4 regions of the Streptomyces sp. NPDC087440 genome follow, and region 3 is predicted to be linked to each of the others. Evidence: riboswitches for the same ligand, from Rfam matches in the RefSeq annotation. Region 3 holds a riboswitch; each other region holds the start of a gene.
The links. A riboswitch is a leader RNA that binds a small molecule or an ion and turns the genes downstream of it on or off. The one in region 3 is predicted to bind cobalamin.
Positions count from the first base shown of each region.

Region 1: linked by a shared signal. The riboswitch ahead of cobN (cobaltochelatase subunit CobN) and the one ahead of metE (5-methyltetrahydropteroyltriglutamate--homocysteine S-methyltransferase) in region 3 are both predicted to bind cobalamin.
Region 2: linked by a shared signal. The riboswitch ahead of ACIO3O_RS38545 (cobalamin biosynthesis protein) and the one ahead of metE (5-methyltetrahydropteroyltriglutamate--homocysteine S-methyltransferase) in region 3 are both predicted to bind cobalamin.
Region 4: linked by a shared signal. The riboswitch ahead of ACIO3O_RS02615 (FecCD family ABC transporter permease) and the one ahead of metE (5-methyltetrahydropteroyltriglutamate--homocysteine S-methyltransferase) in region 3 are both predicted to bind cobalamin.

Region 1 is NZ_JBIUXN010000013.1:128,525-132,664, reverse strand. It holds gene cobN (cobaltochelatase subunit CobN) at 1-2,172, opposite strand, end outside; cobalamin riboswitch at 2,234-2,371, opposite strand; gene cobG (precorrin-3B synthase) at 2,464-3,768, shown strand; gene ACIO3O_RS24790 (precorrin-8X methylmutase) at 3,831-4,140, shown strand, end outside.
Region 2 is NZ_JBIUXN010000030.1:7,192-11,331, forward strand. It holds partial or broken gene ACIO3O_RS38540 (cobyric acid synthase) at 1-1,215, opposite strand, end outside; gene ACIO3O_RS38545 (cobalamin biosynthesis protein) at 1,212-2,162, opposite strand; cobalamin riboswitch at 2,232-2,371, opposite strand; gene ACIO3O_RS38550 (hypothetical protein) at 2,524-2,745, opposite strand; gene ACIO3O_RS38555 (anion permease) at 2,759-4,024, opposite strand.
Region 3 is NZ_JBIUXN010000001.1:939,511-943,650, reverse strand. It holds gene ACIO3O_RS04280 (response regulator) at 1-78, shown strand, start outside; gene ACIO3O_RS04275 (glycoside hydrolase family 18 protein) at 156-1,529, shown strand; cobalamin riboswitch at 1,633-1,850, shown strand; gene metE (5-methyltetrahydropteroyltriglutamate--homocysteine S-methyltransferase) at 2,018-4,140, shown strand, end outside.
Region 4 is NZ_JBIUXN010000001.1:597,539-601,678, reverse strand. It holds gene ACIO3O_RS02620 (ABC transporter ATP-binding protein) at 1-597, opposite strand, end outside; gene ACIO3O_RS02615 (FecCD family ABC transporter permease) at 597-1,706, opposite strand; cobalamin riboswitch at 1,809-1,970, opposite strand; gene ACIO3O_RS02610 (M4 family metallopeptidase) at 2,064-4,140, opposite strand, start outside.

The DNA.
Region 1 (4,140 bases), on a different contig from region 3:
CTGCTCCTCGATCGCGTCGGCGTCGGTGCGCTTGGCCGCCGACTCGTCCAGGCCGAGGGCCTCGCGCAGGCCGGGCAGCGATGCGGTGCCGCCCCAGATCTGGCGGGCCCGCAGGATGGCGAGGACCAGGTTGACGCGGGCTTCGCCTGCGGGGGCGCCGCCCAGGACGTGCAGGCCGTCGCGGATCTGGACGTCCTTGATCTCACAGAGCCAGCCGTCGAGATGCATGATGAAGTCGTCGAAGCCCTCGTCCTCCGGCCGGTTCTCGATGCCGAGGTCGTGGTCCAGCTTCGCAGCCTGGATGAGCGTCCAGATCTGGGCGCGGACGGCCGGGAGCTTCGCCGGGTCCATGGACGCGATCTGTGCGTGTTCGTCCAGGAGTTGTTCCAGGCGGGCGATGTCGCCGTAGCTGTCGGCGCGGGCCATCGGCGGCACCAGGTGGTCGATCAGGGTGGCGTGCACGCGGCGCTTGGCCTGGGTGCCCTCGCCCGGGTCGTTGACCAGGAACGGGTAGATGAGGGGAATGTCGCCGAGGGCGGCGTCGGGGCCGCAGGCGGCGGACAGACCGGCGTTCTTGCCGGGCAGCCACTCCAGGTTGCCGTGCTTGCCGAGGTGGACCATCGCGTCGGCGCCGAAGCCGTTGTCGTCGGCGGACGCGGCGATCCAGCGGTAGGCGGCCAGGTAGTGGTGGGACGGCGGCAGATCGGGGTCGTGGTAGATCGCGATCGGGTTCTCGCCGAAGCCGCGCGGCGGCTGGATGAGGATGAGGAGGTTCCCGAACCGCAGGGCGGCGAGCACGATGTCGCCCTCCGGGTTGGCGGACCGGTCCACGAACATCTCGCCCGGCGCGGGGCCCCAGTGCTGTTCGACGGACTCGCGCAGCTCGGCGGGCAGGGTGGCGAACCAGCGCCGGTAGTCGGCGGCCGGGATGCGCACGGGGTTGCGGGCGAGCTGCTCCTCGGTGAGCCACTCCTGGTCGTGGCCGCCGGCCTCGATCAGGGCGTAGATCAGCTCGTCGCCGTCGCCGGAGACCAGGCCGGGGATCTCCTGCGTACCGAAGTCGTAGCCCTCCTCCTTGAGGCGGCGCAGCAGGGCGACGGCGCTGGCGGGCGTGTCGAGGCCGACCGCGTTGCCGATGCGGGAGTGCTTCGTCGGGTACGCGGACAGGATCAGCGCGAGCTTCTTCTCGGCGTTGGGGATGTGCCGCAGCCGGGCGTGGCGCACGGCGATCCCGGCGACGCGCGCGGCGCGCTCGGTGTCGGCGACGTACGAGGGCAGGCCGTCCTCGTCGATCTCCTTGAAGGAGAACGGGACGGTGATCAGGCGGCCGTCGAACTCCGGTACGGCGATCTGGCTGGCGGCGTCCAGCGGGGACACGCCCTCGTCGTTCTCCTCCCAGTCGGCGCGCGAGCTGGTGAGGCACAGGGCCTGGAGGATCGGGATGTCGAGGCCGGTGAGGGCGCCCGCGTCCCAGGACTCGTCGTCGCCACCGGCGGAGGCGTCGGCGGGGCGGGTGCCACCGGCCGCGAGCACGGTCGTGACGATGGCGTCGGCGGCGCGCAGCTCGTCGATGAGCTCCGGCTCCGGTGTGCGCAGGGACGCGACGTACAGCGGCAGCGGGCGGGCGCCCGCGTCCTCGATCTGTCCGCACAGGGCGTCGATGAAGGCGGTGTTGCCGCTCATGTGGTGGGCGCGGTAGTAGAGCACCGCGACGGTGGGTCCTTCGACGTCCTCGCGGGCGGTGCGCTCCAGGGGGCCCCAGGAGGGCGCCGGTGCCGGTGACTCGAAACCGTGGCCGGTGAGGAGCACGGTGTCGGAGAGGAAGCGGGCGAGCTGCTCCAGGTTGGCGGGTCCGCCGTGCGCCAGGTAGGCGTGCGCCTCGGCGGCGATGCCGACGGGGACGGTGGAGGCGGCCATCAGCTGGGCGTCGGGGGCCTGTTCACCGGTGAGGACGACGACGGGCCTGCCGGTGGCGAGGACCTGGTCGAGGCCCTCCTGCCAGGCGCGGACACCGCCGAGCAGGCGCACGACGACGAGGTCGGTGCCGTCCAGGAGGGCGGGCAGGTCCGCCAGGTCGAGGCGGGAGGGGTTCGCGTAGCGGTAGCGAGTCGGTCCGTCCGAGGAGCGGGCGCTGAGCAGGTCGGTGTCGGACGTCGACAGGAGCAGGATCATGCGGCGTCGGGCCTTCCTCGGGGTGTCCACGCCCCGGGCGGTGTTCGGACTGCTCGAACGAAAGTCGAGAAGCTACGGAAGGGAGTTCCTGACTCGCACGGCCCGGGGGCCGTGCTCACAGTGGCGGGACCGCGCCGGAATCGCACCGGGCTTCCTCCCCTGTCGCCTTTCGGTGGCGACTGCCGCCCTGGGGCGACGCGACGGACCGCATGGCCCGCCACCAGGCATATTAGGCGTACGGGTCAAGCGGGCGGCACCCGGCGGTCGAACAGGAGTCGGCCTTGGGTCGGTATGCTCGCCGCCATGCCCCCACCAGCCTCTTCGCCGTCGGCCCCCGGCGAGAACTCCCCGCGCACCCGTGGTGACGCGTGCCCCGGGTCCCTGCGGCTGCACCGTGCGGACGACGGGGCGCTGGCGCGTGTCCGCCTGCCCGGCGGCATCGTCACGGCGGAGCAGGCGGACGTGCTCGGGGAGTTGGCCGCGGAGCTCGGCGAGGGTGACATTCACCTCACTTCGCGGGGCAACGCGCAACTGCGCGCCCTGCCCGCCGACTGTGGTGGCGAACTGGCGCTGCGGCTCGGCGAGTCGGGCCTGTTGCCGTCCGCCCGGCACGAGCGGGTGCGCAATCTGGTGGCCTCTCCGCTGTCGGGTCTCGACGGCCGGGGGAACGCCGATGTGGGGCCCTGGCTGGCGGAGTTGGACGCGCTGCTGTGCGCGAGCGAGCGGGCCGTCGCCCTGTCCGGCCGCTTCCTGTTCGCGCTGGACGACGGGCGCGGTGACGTGGACGCCCTGGGTGCGGACGTGACGCTCCTCGCGCGGCGTGACGGCGACGTCCTGCTGCGGGTCGGCGGGGCCGCCGATGCGGTACGGGTTCCCGGTGCGCAGGCGGCAGGTGCGGCCCTGGTGGCTGCCGAAACCTTTCTGGACAGTGCTCCGGACGCGGGCACCTGGCGGATCGCCGAGCTGCCCGACGGCCCGGAAGTACTCCTCGCACAGGTGGTACGGAAGCTGGGTGCGCCCCGCACACCGGCCCCCGCCCGGCCCGGCGAGGCAGCGGTGCCCGGCACCGGTGTCGTGACCGGGGGTGCGTCCGGTGCGGCGGCACTGTCGGTGGGGGCGCCTCTGGGGCGTGTCACCGCCGCACAGTGGCGGCTGCTGGCCGACACCGCACGCGGTGCCGGCGACGGCACGCTGCGCCTGACACCGTGGCGCGGCGTCGTCGTGCCGGGCGTCGCCCCCGAGCGGGCGGCCGTGCTGCTCGGTGCGCTGGGCGCGGCCGGGCTGGTCACCGGCCCGGACTCCCCCTGGAGCGGCGTCGGGGCGTGCATCGGCCGCCCGGGCTGCGCGAAGTCGCTGTCCGACGTGCGGGCCCTGGCGGCGGCCGCCGTGGGGGCCGCCCCGGGTCCGGCGGGGGCGCTTCCTGTCTACTGGTCGGGTTGCGCACGCCGGTGCGGGCACCCGCACGGCGACTGGGTCGACGTCGTGGCCACCCCGGACGGACACGAGGTGTCCGTCGTGCACGGTGACTCCCGCACCTCCCCCGTCGCCGTCACGGAACGGGCGCTGCCCGCAGCCGTGACCGCCGCCCGCGCCTGATCCCGTACCCCGAAGACTTCGTTTTCCCGTCCCGCCCGTCCGCAGAAGAGAGCGACAGCACAGTGCACCAGTACGAGAAGGACGGACCGGCGATCTACCGCCAGTCCTTCGCCACGATCCGCGCCGAGGCGGATCTGGCGGGCCTGCCCGCCGACGTCAGCCAGGTCGCGGTCCGCATGATCCACGCCTGCGGCATGGTCGACCTGGTGCGGGACATCGGCTTCAGCCCGAACGTGGTGGCCGACGCCCGCGCCGCACTGCGCGCCGGTGCGCCGATCCTGTGCGACGTGCAGATGGTCGCCAGCGGTGTCACGCGCAAGCGGCTGCCCGCCGACAACGACGTGGTGTGCACCCTGTCGGACCCGTCGGTGC
Region 2 (4,140 bases), on a different contig from region 3:
GGTCTCCCCGAGCGCCGACCCCACCGGCCGGGCCAGGGTCTTCTCGCGGGCGAACCGCACCCGTACCGGCAGCAGGCCCAGCCCCTCGACCAGCCCGGCCCTCGACTCGACCTCGTCCTCGATCAGCTCGCCCAGCAGCTGGAAGCCGCCGCAGATGCCCAGCACCGGGAGACCGGCAGCGGCCCGCCGCGCCAGCGCGTCGGCCAGGCCGCGCTCCCGCAGCCACTCCAGCGCGCGGACCGTCCCCCGCGTCCCCGGCACGACCACCAGGTCCGCGTCGGCCAGCTCCTCGGCCCGGTCCACGAAGCGCACGACCACACCCGGCTCGGCGGCCAGTGCGTCCACATCCGTGAAGTTCGACATCAGCGGCACCGCGCACACCGCGACCCGCAGCACGTCCTCGCCCACCGGCGGCGCCACCACCGACTCGCGGACCGCACCCCGCAGGGACACCCGCAGGCCGTCCTCCTCGTCGATGCCCAGGCCGTGCGCGAAGGGCAGCACGCCGTACGTCTTGCGGCCGGTCAGGTCCTCCAGCATGTCGAGGCCGGGCTCCAACAGCGACACATCACCCCGGAACTTGTTCACCACGTACCCCGCGACCAGCCGCTGGTCCTCCTCCGCCAGCAGCGCCGTCGTGCCGAAGAAGGAGGCGAAGACCCCGCCCCGGTCGATGTCGCCGACCACGACCACCGGGAAGTCGGCGGCCCGCGCGATGCCCATGTTGACGATGTCCGTGCGGCGGAGGTTGATCTCGGCGGGGCTGCCGGCCCCCTCGCAGATCACCGCGTCGTACTGGCTCCGCAGCTCCGCCAGGCACTCCGTGACCGTCCCGAGCAGCGCCTCCCGGTGCCCGCCCTGAACACCCTTCCCGTACGTCTTCCCGCCCGCCGTGCCGAAGAAGCCGCGCGCGCTCATCTCGCCCACCGGCTTGCCGAGCAGCACCACCTGGCTGGACTTGTCGCTGCCGGGCTTGAGGAGGACCGGGTTCATGAGCGCGGTCGGCTCGACGCGTGCGGCCTGCGCCTGCATGGCCTGGGCGCGGCCGATCTCCGCGCCCTCACGCGTCACGAAGGAGTTCAGGGACATGTTCTGCGCCTTGAACGGGGCGACCTTCACCCCCTGGCGCACCAGCCACCGGCAGATCCCCGCCGTGACGACGCTCTTGCCCGCGTCCGAAGTGGTCCCCGCGACCAGCAGTCCGCCGCCGCTCATGCGTTACGTCCTTTCGCGTACGAAAACGCCAGCCGCCCCGCCGCACACGCGGCCAGCGCCAGCACACCCACCCGGCGCGACAGCCGCACCGCACGTTCGATGTCGGGCACGTCCACCGGACGCCCCGTCTCCCCGTTCAGCACCGCCCGGTGCTCCACCCGCCCCGCGTACGACAGCGTGCCGCCGAGCCGCACGCCCAGCGCGCCCGCGAAGGACGCCTCGACGGGGCCCGCGTTGGGGCTCGGGTGCGCGGCGGCGTCGGCGCGCCAGGCGGCCAGAGCGCCCCGTGAGTCGTCCCCGGCCAGCACCGCGAGCGCCGCGGTGAGCCGTGCGCCGGGCCAGCCCGCGACGTCGTCGAGACGGGCCGAGGCCCACCCGTACCGGCGATAGCGCGCCGACTTGTGCCCGACCATCGCGTCCAGCGTGTTCACCGCCCGGAACGCGACCAGCCCGGGCACGCCCCCGACCGCACCCCACACCAGCGCGCCCACCACGGCGTCCGACGTGTTCTCGGCGACCGACTCGACCACGGCCCGCGCCATCTGCTGCCCGTCCAGCGCCTGCGGGTCGCGCCCGCACAGGTGGGGGAGGCGTTCGCGGGCCAGTTCCAGGTCACCGGCGGCCAGCGCCCCGCCGATCGCCCGGGCCTCGCGCCCCAGCGACGTACCCCCGACGACGGACCAGGTGACGGCACCGGTCAACGCGACGGAGGCGGCGGGGGAGCGGCGCAGGAGACGGGAGGCGACGGCGGCGGCTCCGGCGGCCCCGCCCACGCAGAGCAGGGTGTGCAGTGCGCCGCGCGCCCGGTCGTCCTGCCACAGGGCCTTCTCGACGGTGGAGGCGGCACGTCCGAAGAGGGCGACCGGATGTCCCCGGCGCGGGTCCCCGAACACGGCGTCGCAGGCCATCCCGAGGGCGGCGCCGACCGCGAACGCGTACGGGGGCATGACAACGGAACCGCGTGTACCGCAGCCGGGCATGGCGACGTGTCCTTAACTCAGGGTCCGCGCCCTGGTTCGAGGTGACGAGCGGCTGGGAGTTCCTGGCTTCGGCGCGACCCTTCTCGGATCGACCGTGACAGTGGCGGGACCGCGCCGGATTCGCACCGGCTTCCTCTCCATGCCGCCGTATTGGCTCCGGCAGTCCACCACGCCCCGCGAACACCCGTCAACCTGGGGTTGACCTGCGGCAGTCCGGTGTGCGGAGGCCCACACGGGGCGGGCAGGGGGCGCACGCGAAACCGCCCCGCGCACGGGGCGCGGGGCGGTTCGAAGGGGGTGCGGGTCGGGTGACGGGCGGGTGTGCGCGTCAGGCGACGATCAGGAAGATCCCGTACGCCACCGCCGCCGCGCACAGCGCGAAGCAGGCGTACGCGCCGGTGCGGGCCATCGGGGCGGAGCCGCCCGAGGCGGCGGCCGCGGTCTGCTTGGAGAGGCCCACGATGCCCAGGGTGAACAGGCCCACCAGGGCGACGGTGGCCACGAGGCTGACACCGAAGACGGTGCCGAGAGCTGCCCAGTCGATGTTCATGTCGCGTGTGTCCTTAGACCGATGCGGCCGGGCGGACCGGGTCGGCGGTGGGGGAGTGGAGGGTGGTCTTCAGATCACCGGTGGCCGAGTACGTGGCCTCGCTCGGGAAGACACCGGCCGGGGGCGGGGTGACCGCGGCGATGGCCGTGGTGACGACGCCCGCGGGCTCGGCGGCGGCAGCCGTCTCGTCGAGGTCGTCGGCGGTGACCGGCTTGCGGCGCGACAGCGCCCAGATCGCGGCGGACCCGGCCACCAGCAGGATCGCGACGACGGTGACGCCCCACGTGCCCTGACCGGTGAGGAACTCGGCGGCCGCGGCGACCGCGCCCGCGGCGGGCAGGGTCAGACCCCACGCCACGAACATCCGGGTCGCGGTCGACCAGCGGACCACGCCGCCCTTGCGGCCCAGGCCCGCGCCCATCACGGAGCCGGAGCAGACCTGCGTGGTGGAGAGGGAGAAACCGAGGTGCGAGGAGGCCAGGATGACCGTCGCGGCGCCGGTCTGGGCGGCGAAGCCCTGCGGCGGACGCAGGTCCGTGAGGCCCTTGCCCATGGTGCGGATGATGCGCCAGCCGCCGAGGTAGGTGCCGAGCGCGATGGCGACACCGGCCGAGACGATGACCCACATCGGGGGGTTGGCGCCGGGGGCCAGCACGTTGCCGGTGACCAGGGCCAGGGTGATGACACCCATGGTCTTCTGCGCGTCGTTGGTGCCGTGCGCCAGCGAGACGAGACCGGCGGAGGCGATCTGGCCCGCCCGGTAGCCCTTGGCGGTGGCCTTCTCGTCGGTCTTGCTCGCCAGCTTGAAGGTGAGCTTCGTGGCGAGGTACGCGGCGATGCCGGCGACGATCGGCGCGGCGATCGCGGGCAGCAGCACCTTGGTGATGACGACGCTGCCGTTGACGCCGGAGGCGCCCACCGACATCAGGGTGGCGCCGATGAGGCCGCCGAAGAGTGCGTGGGAGGAACTGGACGGCAGGCCGATCAGCCAGGTCAACAGGTTCCAGAGGATCGCGCCGACCAGCGCCGCGAAGATCACTTCTGTCGTGATGCCGCTCTCGTTGATGAGCCCGCCGGAGATCGTCTTGGCGACCTCCACGGAGAGGAAGGCACCAACGAGGTTGAGCACGGCGGACATGGCCACCGCCGTCTTGGGCTTGAGTGCGCCGGTCGAGATGGTGGTCGCCATCGCGTTGGCAGTGTCGTGGAAACCGTTCGTGAAATCGAACACGAGAGCGGTCACGATCACGATTCCGAGAAGGAGCGTGATGTGTTCCATTTACCCAGGCAATCGTTTGAGGTCAGTGGCCGTTGGAACGTAAGCAACCTGAGTGAACGGAAGATGAACTGGATGGGGCATCACGGTGACCCGAAACGCCGCACCGCCGTTCCGCT
Region 3 (4,140 bases):
ACCAAGCTGGACGCCCGCGACCGGGTCCAACTGGTGATCACCGCATACGAGTTGGGGCTCGTCACCGCACCCGACTGAGCACACCCGACGGGGCGCGCACAACTCTTCATGACCACCTCTTGACCCTGCATGGTCCAGACCAATAGCGTCCGCACATGCGACGAAGACTCCTGAAAGGGTCGGCTCTCACAGCCGCCGCCTGCGTCACTTCGCTCCTCGCCACACTGGCCCCCTCCGCCTCCGCGGCCCCGGCGGTCCCGGCCGCCAAGCCGACGGCCCAGCAGGCCGGACAGCAGGCCGGACACGGTGACACGCCGTCCCTGCGTCGGGTCGGCTACTTCACCCAATGGGGCGTCTACGGCCGCGACTACCAGATCCAGGACCTGGACACCAGCGGCACCGCGGCCCGCCTCACCCACCTCAACTACGCCTTCGGCAACGTCGACAAGAGCGGCAAGTGCTTCCTGACGCCCCTCCCGGGCGAGAGTGACCCGTGGGCCGACTACCAGCGCCCGCTGGACGCCGCCAACTCCGTCGACGGCGTGGCCGACACCGACACCCAGGCCCTCGCCGGGAACTTCAACCAGATCAAGGAGCTGAAGGCCAAGCACAAGGGCCTCAAGGCCCTGATCTCGCTGGGTGGTTGGAGCTGGTCGACCAACTTCTCCGACGCCGCCCTCACCGCCGCCTCCCGCAAGGCCCTCGTCACCTCCTGCATCGACCTCTACCTCAAGGGCAACCTGCCCAAGGACGGCGTGCGCGGCGGCGAAGGAGCCGCCGAAGGCGTCTTCGACGGCATCGACATCGACTGGGAGTGGCCCGGCTCCGAGGGCGACGTCGACACCGTCCACCGCCCCGAGGACAAGCAGAACTTCACCGCCCTGGTGAAGGAGTTCCGCACCCAGCTCGACGCGCTCGGCAAGCAGAAGCGCAAGCACTACGAGCTGTCGGCCTTCGTTCCCACCGCCGACGCGAAGATCGACGCGGGCTTCGAAGTCGCCAAGATCATGAGGGACTTCGACTTCGTCAACCTCCAGGGGTACGACTTCCACGTCAGCGGCGAGAAGAAGACCGCCCAGCAGTCCGCGCTCTTCGCCCGGGGCGACTTCAGCGTGCACGGCACGGTCGAGTCCTGGCTGAAGCGCGGCGCACCCGCCCGCAAGCTGGTCGTCGGCATGCCGTTCTACGGTCAGGGCTGGACCGGCGTCACCGGCGGCGGCAACGGCCTCGGCAAGCCCGCAGCCGGACCCGCCCCCGCCAAGTGGGCGGCCGGTTACGCGGACTACAAGGAGCTCAAGCCCCTGGTGCAGTCGGGGAAGTTCAAGGTGCACCGCGACCTCCTCGCCGGTCACGCCTGGATCTTCGACGGCACCACCCTGTGGACGTACGACGACCCGCTGGTCCTCACCACCAAGGCCGCGTACGTACGGGCCCGGGGCCTGGGCGGCGCGATGGTCTGGTCGCTGGACGCGGACACCGCGGACGGCGAGCTGTACCGGGCGCTGGACCGGGGTCTCGGCCGCCGCTGACCGCTCCGGCACGGGGGTGCACCCGCGCGACGGGCACACCCCCGTGTCTCATGTCACGGTCCGGAATGTGAACTCCGGTCACCGGGCGCCGCCCCCGCCCCCTATGGTGGCCGGTGCAACTGGTTCGCCCTGCCCGCCAGGCAGCGGCGTCGCAAGAGGGAACCTGGTGGGAATCCGGGACTGCCCCGCAGCGGTGAGTGGGAACGACCGCCGTCATACGCACTGGGTCCGTACGGACCTGGGAAGCGACGGCCAGTAGGAGATCTGCCCCGGCAGAAGTGCTCGCGAGTCCGAAGACCTGCCCGTTGCCCGCACCCGACCGTTCGGGTGCGGACATTCCGGTGACCTCGTGGGCGGGTCGGCGTACACATCTGGCGGAACGACCTCTCCCCGTGGCGGAGTTGTCGGGTTCACCGGATGTCGTCATCCCTTCGCGTCCGCGTCCCGTTGCCGGGGTGCTCAGGAGTCATCTCGCGAAGGAGATTTCCGTGACATCGAAGTCCGCAGCCGCGGCAGCACGCGCCACCGTGTACGGCTACCCCCGCCAGGGCAGGAACCGAGAGCTCAAGAAGGCGATCGAGGGCTACTGGAGGGGCCGGGTCACCGCCGACGCCCTGAAGGAGACCGCGGCGGGTCTGCGCCGTACGAACTGGGAGCAGTTGGCCGGGGCCGGCCTCCACGAGGTGCCCACCGGCGACTTCTCGTACTACGACCACGTGCTCGACACCAGCGTGATGGTCGGCGCGGTCCCCGACCGTCACCGCGCGGCCGTCGCCGCCGACGCCCTCGACGGGTACTTCGCGATGGCGCGCGGCAACCAGGACGTGGCACCCCTGGAAATGACCAAGTGGTTCGACACCAACTACCACTACCTCGTGCCGGAGTTGGGCCCCGACACCGTCTTCGCGGCCGACTCCACCAAGCAGGTCGCCGAGCTGACGGAGGCCCTCGCGCTCGGCCTCGCCGCACGTCCCGTGCTGGTCGGCCCGGTCACGTACCTCCTCCTCGCGAAGCCCGCCCCGGGTGTCGCCGCCGACTTCGAGCCGCTGACCCTCCTCGACCGGCTGCTGCCGGTGTACGCCGAGGTGCTGGCCGATCTGCGGGCCGCCGGGGCGGAGTGGGTGCAGCTCGACGAGCCCGCGCTGGTCCAGGACCGCACCCCGGCCGAGCTGAACGCCGCCGCCCGCGCCTACCGCGACCTGGGCGGGCTCACCGACCGGCCGCAGCTCCTGGTGGCCTCCTACTTCGACCGCCTCGGCGACGCCCTGTCGGTGCTCGCCAAGGCCCCGGTCGAGGGTCTGGCACTGGACTTCACCGGCCCCGCCGCCGCCCACCTCGACGCGCTCGCCTCGGTCGGCGGGCTGCCCGGAAAGCGCCTGGTCGCGGGCGTCGTCGACGGCCGCAACATCTGGATCAACGACTACGAGAAGTCCCTCGCCACCCTCGGCACCCTCCTGGGCCTCGCCGACCGCGTCGACGTGGCGGCCTCCTGCTCGCTGTTGCACGTCCCCGTCGACGCGACCGCCGAACGCGACGTCGACCCGCAGGTGCTGCGCTGGCTCGCCTTCGCCAAGCAGAAGACCGCCGAGATCGTCACCCTGGCGAAGGGCCTCACCCAGGGCACCGGCAGCATCACCGCCGAACTCGCCCGCAACCGGGCCGACTTGGCTTCCCGGGCCAACTCCCCCATCACCCGCGACCCTGCCGTACGGGCCCGGGTCGACGCCGTGACGGACGCGGACGGCCGCCGCTCGGCACCGTACGCACAGCGCACCGAGGCCCAGCGCGCCGCGCTCGGCCTGCCCCTCCTCCCGACGACCACGATCGGCTCCTTCCCGCAGACCACCGAACTGCGCACCGCCCGGGCCGACTTGAGGGCGGGACGGATCGACACGGCGGGCTACGAGGAGCGCATCAAGACGGAGATCCGCGACGTCCTCGCCTTCCAGGAGAAGGCGGGCATCGACGTCCTGGTGCACGGCGAGCCCGAACGCAACGACATGGTCCAGCACTTCGCCGAACAGCTCACCGGCTACCTGGCCACCCAGCACGGCTGGGTCCAGTCGTACGGCACCCGCTACGTCCGCCCGCCGGTCCTGGCCGGTGACATCTCGCGCCCCGAGCCGATGACGGTGCGCTGGACCGCGTACGCCAACTCTCTCACCGACCGCCCGGTCAAGGGCATGCTGACCGGCCCGGTGACGATGCTCGCCTGGTCGTTCGTACGGGACGACCAGCCGCTCGGCGACACCGCCCGGCAGGTGGCGCTCGCCCTGCGCGACGAGGTCAACGACCTTGAGGCGGCGGGTACTTCGGTGATCCAGGTGGACGAGCCCGCCCTGCGCGAGACGCTCCCGCTGCGCGCCGCCGACCACGCGGCGTACCTCGCCTGGGCGACGGAGTCCTTCCGCCTCACCACCAGCGGGGTGCGCCCGGACACCCAGATCCACACCCACATGTGCTACGCCGAGTTCGGTGACATCGTGCAGGCCATCGACGACCTCGACGCGGACGTGATCAGCCTGGAGGCGGCCCGTTCGCACATGCAAGTGGCCCGCGAGCTGGCCTCGCACGGCTATCCGCGCGAGGCCGGACCGGGCGTGTACGACAT
Region 4 (4,140 bases), 340 kb from region 3:
GGCGGCGAGGTTCAGGTCGTGGAGCGCGGTGAGGACGGTCAGGCCGCTGCCGCGCACCAGGGCGAGGACTTCCAACTGCTGGGCGATGTCGAGGTGGTTCGTGGGCTCGTCGAGGATCAGGGCGCGCGGCTGCTGGGCGAGCGCGCGGGCGATCAGGACGCGCTGTTTCTCGCCGCCGGAGAGGGTGAGGTAGCCCCGGTCGGACAGGTGGGAGGCACCCACCTGGGCGAGGGCCGTGGCACAGGTGTCGCGGTCCTCGTCCGAGGTGCGGGCCATCGCGCGCTGGTGCGGGACGCGGCCCATCGCGACGACCTCGGCCACCGTGAAGTCGAACTCCGTGGAGGCCTCCTGGGGGAGCGCGGCCAGGCGGCGCGCGCTCTCCCGCGCGCTCATGCCGTACAGGTCGTCGCCGTCGAGGAGGACGGTGCCGGAGCTCGGGCGCAGGGCGCGGTAGACGGTGCGCAGGAGGGTGGACTTGCCGCTGCCGTTCGGGCCGATCAGGCCGACGAGTTGGCCGGTGGCGGCGTGCAGGGTGATGTCCGAGACCAGCCGCGCACCGGCGATCTCGACGGACAGGCCGGTGACGTCGATACGCATCACGCACCCCCGAAGCTGTAGGACTTGCGCCGCATGAGGAGGACGAAACAGGGGACTCCGACGGCCGCCGTCAGCACGCCGACCGGCAGTTCGACGGGCGCGAGGACGGTACGGGACAGCACGTCGACCCAGATCAGCAGCAGCGCGCCCAGCAGCGGGGCCACCGCGAGGAGGCGGCGATGATCGGCGCCCACCAGCATCCGTACCGCATGCGGAACCATCAGCCCCACGAAGCCGATCGCCCCGCTCACCGCGACCACCGCACCGGTCACGGCCGCGCACACGACGAACAGTTCTTTACGAAACCGGCCCGCGTCGACCCCGAGCGCGGCGGCGGTCTCGTCGCCCATCGCGAGGGCGTTCAACCGGCGCGCCGACCAGGCGAGATGGGCCAGACCGGCGAGCACGGCACCCGCCGCGATCGGCACCGAGGCCCAGCTCGCGCCGCCCAGGCTGCCCAGCAGCCACATCATGGCGGAACGGGCCGCCTCGCCGCGTTCGGCGGCGAACACCATGAAGGTGGTGATGGCCGAGAAGCCGTAGTACATGGCGGTGCCGGTCAGGACCAGGCGCAGCGGCGTGAGCCCGCGCGGGGTGCGCGCGACGACGTACACGAGGGTCATCGCGGCGAGCGCGGAGACGAACGCGGCCGCCGACAGCGCCCACACCCCCAGTGCACCGAGCGCGCCGAAGAGCAGGACGGCGTTCGCGCCGACGGCCGCGCCCGAGGAGATGCCCAGGACGAACGGGTCGGCCAGGGCGTTGCGGACCATGGCCTGCACGGCGATGCCGATCGCGGACAGGCCCGCGCCGACGACGGCGGCGAGGACGGCGCGCGGGAAACGCAGCTCCCAGACGATCGTGTACGCGGGGACCTCGTCCGGGGATATGGAGCCGCCGCTCAGCCCCGCCCAGAGGTAGCGCAGGACTTCCGCCCAGGTCAGACCGGACGCGCCGAGGCCCGCGCCGCAGACCAGGGAGAGGACGACGGCGGCGAGGAGGGCGGGGACGAGAAGGGCGAGGGGCAGCCGCCGGGGCGGCGCGGGGCCGGACGTGGTGCGGGCCGCCGCGGAGGGCGTGACGGGGCGGCGGTCGGTGGGCGTGGCCACGGGCAGGATCGCTTTCGCCTCGGGCCGCACGGCTGCGGCGACCGAAGCGGACCGGGAGTGCGGGACGCCCGGCGCAGCGTCTTTCGCAGTCCACGGCGAATTGACTCGTGCAGTTCGCTCCGCGGGTGATCGGGCTCGCGGGACCTGTGGCACCTACAAAGCCAGTGGGTCCGCCTACCGTTGCGGGTCAGCGCCGGACTTCGACCGGCTTCCCCCGCGGAGTTCCTGCAGCTTAAGGGGTGGACGGAGGGCCTTGATGCCGGGGGCTGCGACCTCGGGCCCCCGCTGGTTCGCGGCCCGGCCCGGGGGCCTCCCGCCCGGACCGGGGAGGTCCGGGCGACAGGGTGCCGTACAGGATCAGCCGCAACGCCCCCTCGGCGTCTTCCGCGTCACCACGTCCGGCGTCCCCGTCGTCGCGTCCAGCCAGACGACCTGGGCACCGGACACCGCCGCCGCGGCGATCTGCTCGCCCCGGTTGCAGGAGACACGGCCCTTGTACGTCCCCGGGGCGTCCGGCGCGCCCGAGGCCGCGAACTGGTGGAGCTTGCCGGTCGACTCGTTCCGTATCGCGGTGTCGGGGACGTACGTGCCGACCGTCACGGTGTCCGCCGAGACCGTCAGGTCGTACATGTTCAGGGCGTTCGGCCCGGTCTGCGGGCTGAGGTCGACGATGTTCGCGCCCGCGAGGTCGGAGCGGCGCAGGGTCGTCCTTCCCTCCGCCGAGCCGTCGTCCAGCAGCCAGAAGAGGTGTGTGCCGTTGAGGGCGGTCGGGCCGAGGCTGGTGCCGCTCGGGTTCTCGCGGACGACGGTGTTCTCGCCGGTCGCGACGGTGAGGAGGCGTGTGGCGAGGGAGTATTCGGCGGCGCGCGGAGCAGTCTCCGTGAGGGCGACCCGCCGCCGCTCCTGGTAGGCCACCTTGCCGTTGCTCGCCGAGGAGCCGTGCGCGCGGTGGTAGGTGCCGCCGCCGATGGACTCGATCTTCGACGGGTCCTTCAGGCTCAGGTACTTCACGCCCATCCGGCCGCCGTGGTTGTAGAAGTCGAACGCGACCAGGTCGCCGTCGACGTCGAGGGAGCTGCCGGTGGCCCTGCCCTCCCACAGCTTCTTGATCACGCCCCCGGCGATCGGCCGGGACAGCACCTCTGTGCCGCCGGGGCCCACCGCCTGCCAGACCACCGTCTTCCCGTCGGTGGCCGGATTGACGTGATAGCGGCCGTCGTTGGGGCTCATCAGGCGCTTCTCGCCCTTGCCGTCCACCCGTCCGGCCCACACGGAGTACGGTTCCGAGCCCGCCTCGTTCGACTTCGACGCCGCCCACCAGCCGCCGCCCGCGCCGAGGTTCGTGTCGGCGGTGTGGATGCGGCCGAACAGCTTCTCGGAGTCGATGCCGAGCGCCTGCTCCCAGCCGGGCACGATGCCGTGCGCGGTGAAGGCACGGGCGAGCGCCTTCTGCTGGGCGGCCGTGACCTGGAGGTCCTTCGCCGCCGCCAGCACGGCCGCGCGGCCCTCGGTGAAGCCGTCGATCGGGGTGAGGTACTGCGTCAGGGCCTTGTAGACGATGCGGTCGGCGAGGTCCGCGCCCAGTTCCTTGCGGGCGTCCCACAGGGCGCCGCCGAAGATCGTGGAGTTGAGGTGGACACCGCCGTTGTCGTTGGCGTACCCGACGCCGACGAAGGAGCCGGCCGTGGTGCGGCCGTCGCCCAGGTCGCGCAGGGCGCAGTCGCGCGGGCCCTTGGTGCGGCACAGGCGGTCGCCGACCAGGCCTGAGTCGGGGTCGGACATGGGGACGTCGTACGCGGCGGTCTCGATCGCGTTGCCGAAGTAGTCCGCGATCGCCTCGTTCATCGCGCCGGACTGGCCCGCGTAGACCAGGTTCGCGGAGGTCTCGACGACGGCGTGCGTCATCTCGTGCCCGACGACGTCCAGCCCGGCCGACAGCGGGAGGTACTCCTCGTCGCCGATGCCGTAGACCATCTTCTGGCCGTCCCAGAAGGCGTTCACGTACGGCATGCCGTAACTGCTGATCCCGACCAGGGAGTTGATGGTCATGCCCCGGCCGTCGAGGCTGTCGCGGCCGTGCTTGTCCTTGAAGTAGTCGAAGACGCGGGCCGCTCCCCAGTGCGCGTCGACCGCGCCTGCCTCGGTGGCGTCCGTGCCGAAGGCGGGGGTGGGGGAGGAGAACTCCTGGATGCCCTCGGGCCAGCGCCCGGACACGTCGCTCGCCCACGTGCCGCGGGCGTCCCAGGTGGACAGGGTGCGGTTGTAGCCGTCGTCCTGGGGGAGGCGGGTGCGGTCGCGCAGGACGTACAGGCCGCGCGTCTCGTCGTGGTCGACGTCGAGGGTGACGGGCTTGCCGTCCAGCTTGGTGCCGCTGCCCTTCGTGGCCTGGAGCGGCGGTTTCCCCTCCGTCGCGCGCGGTGCGGTGAACGTCTTG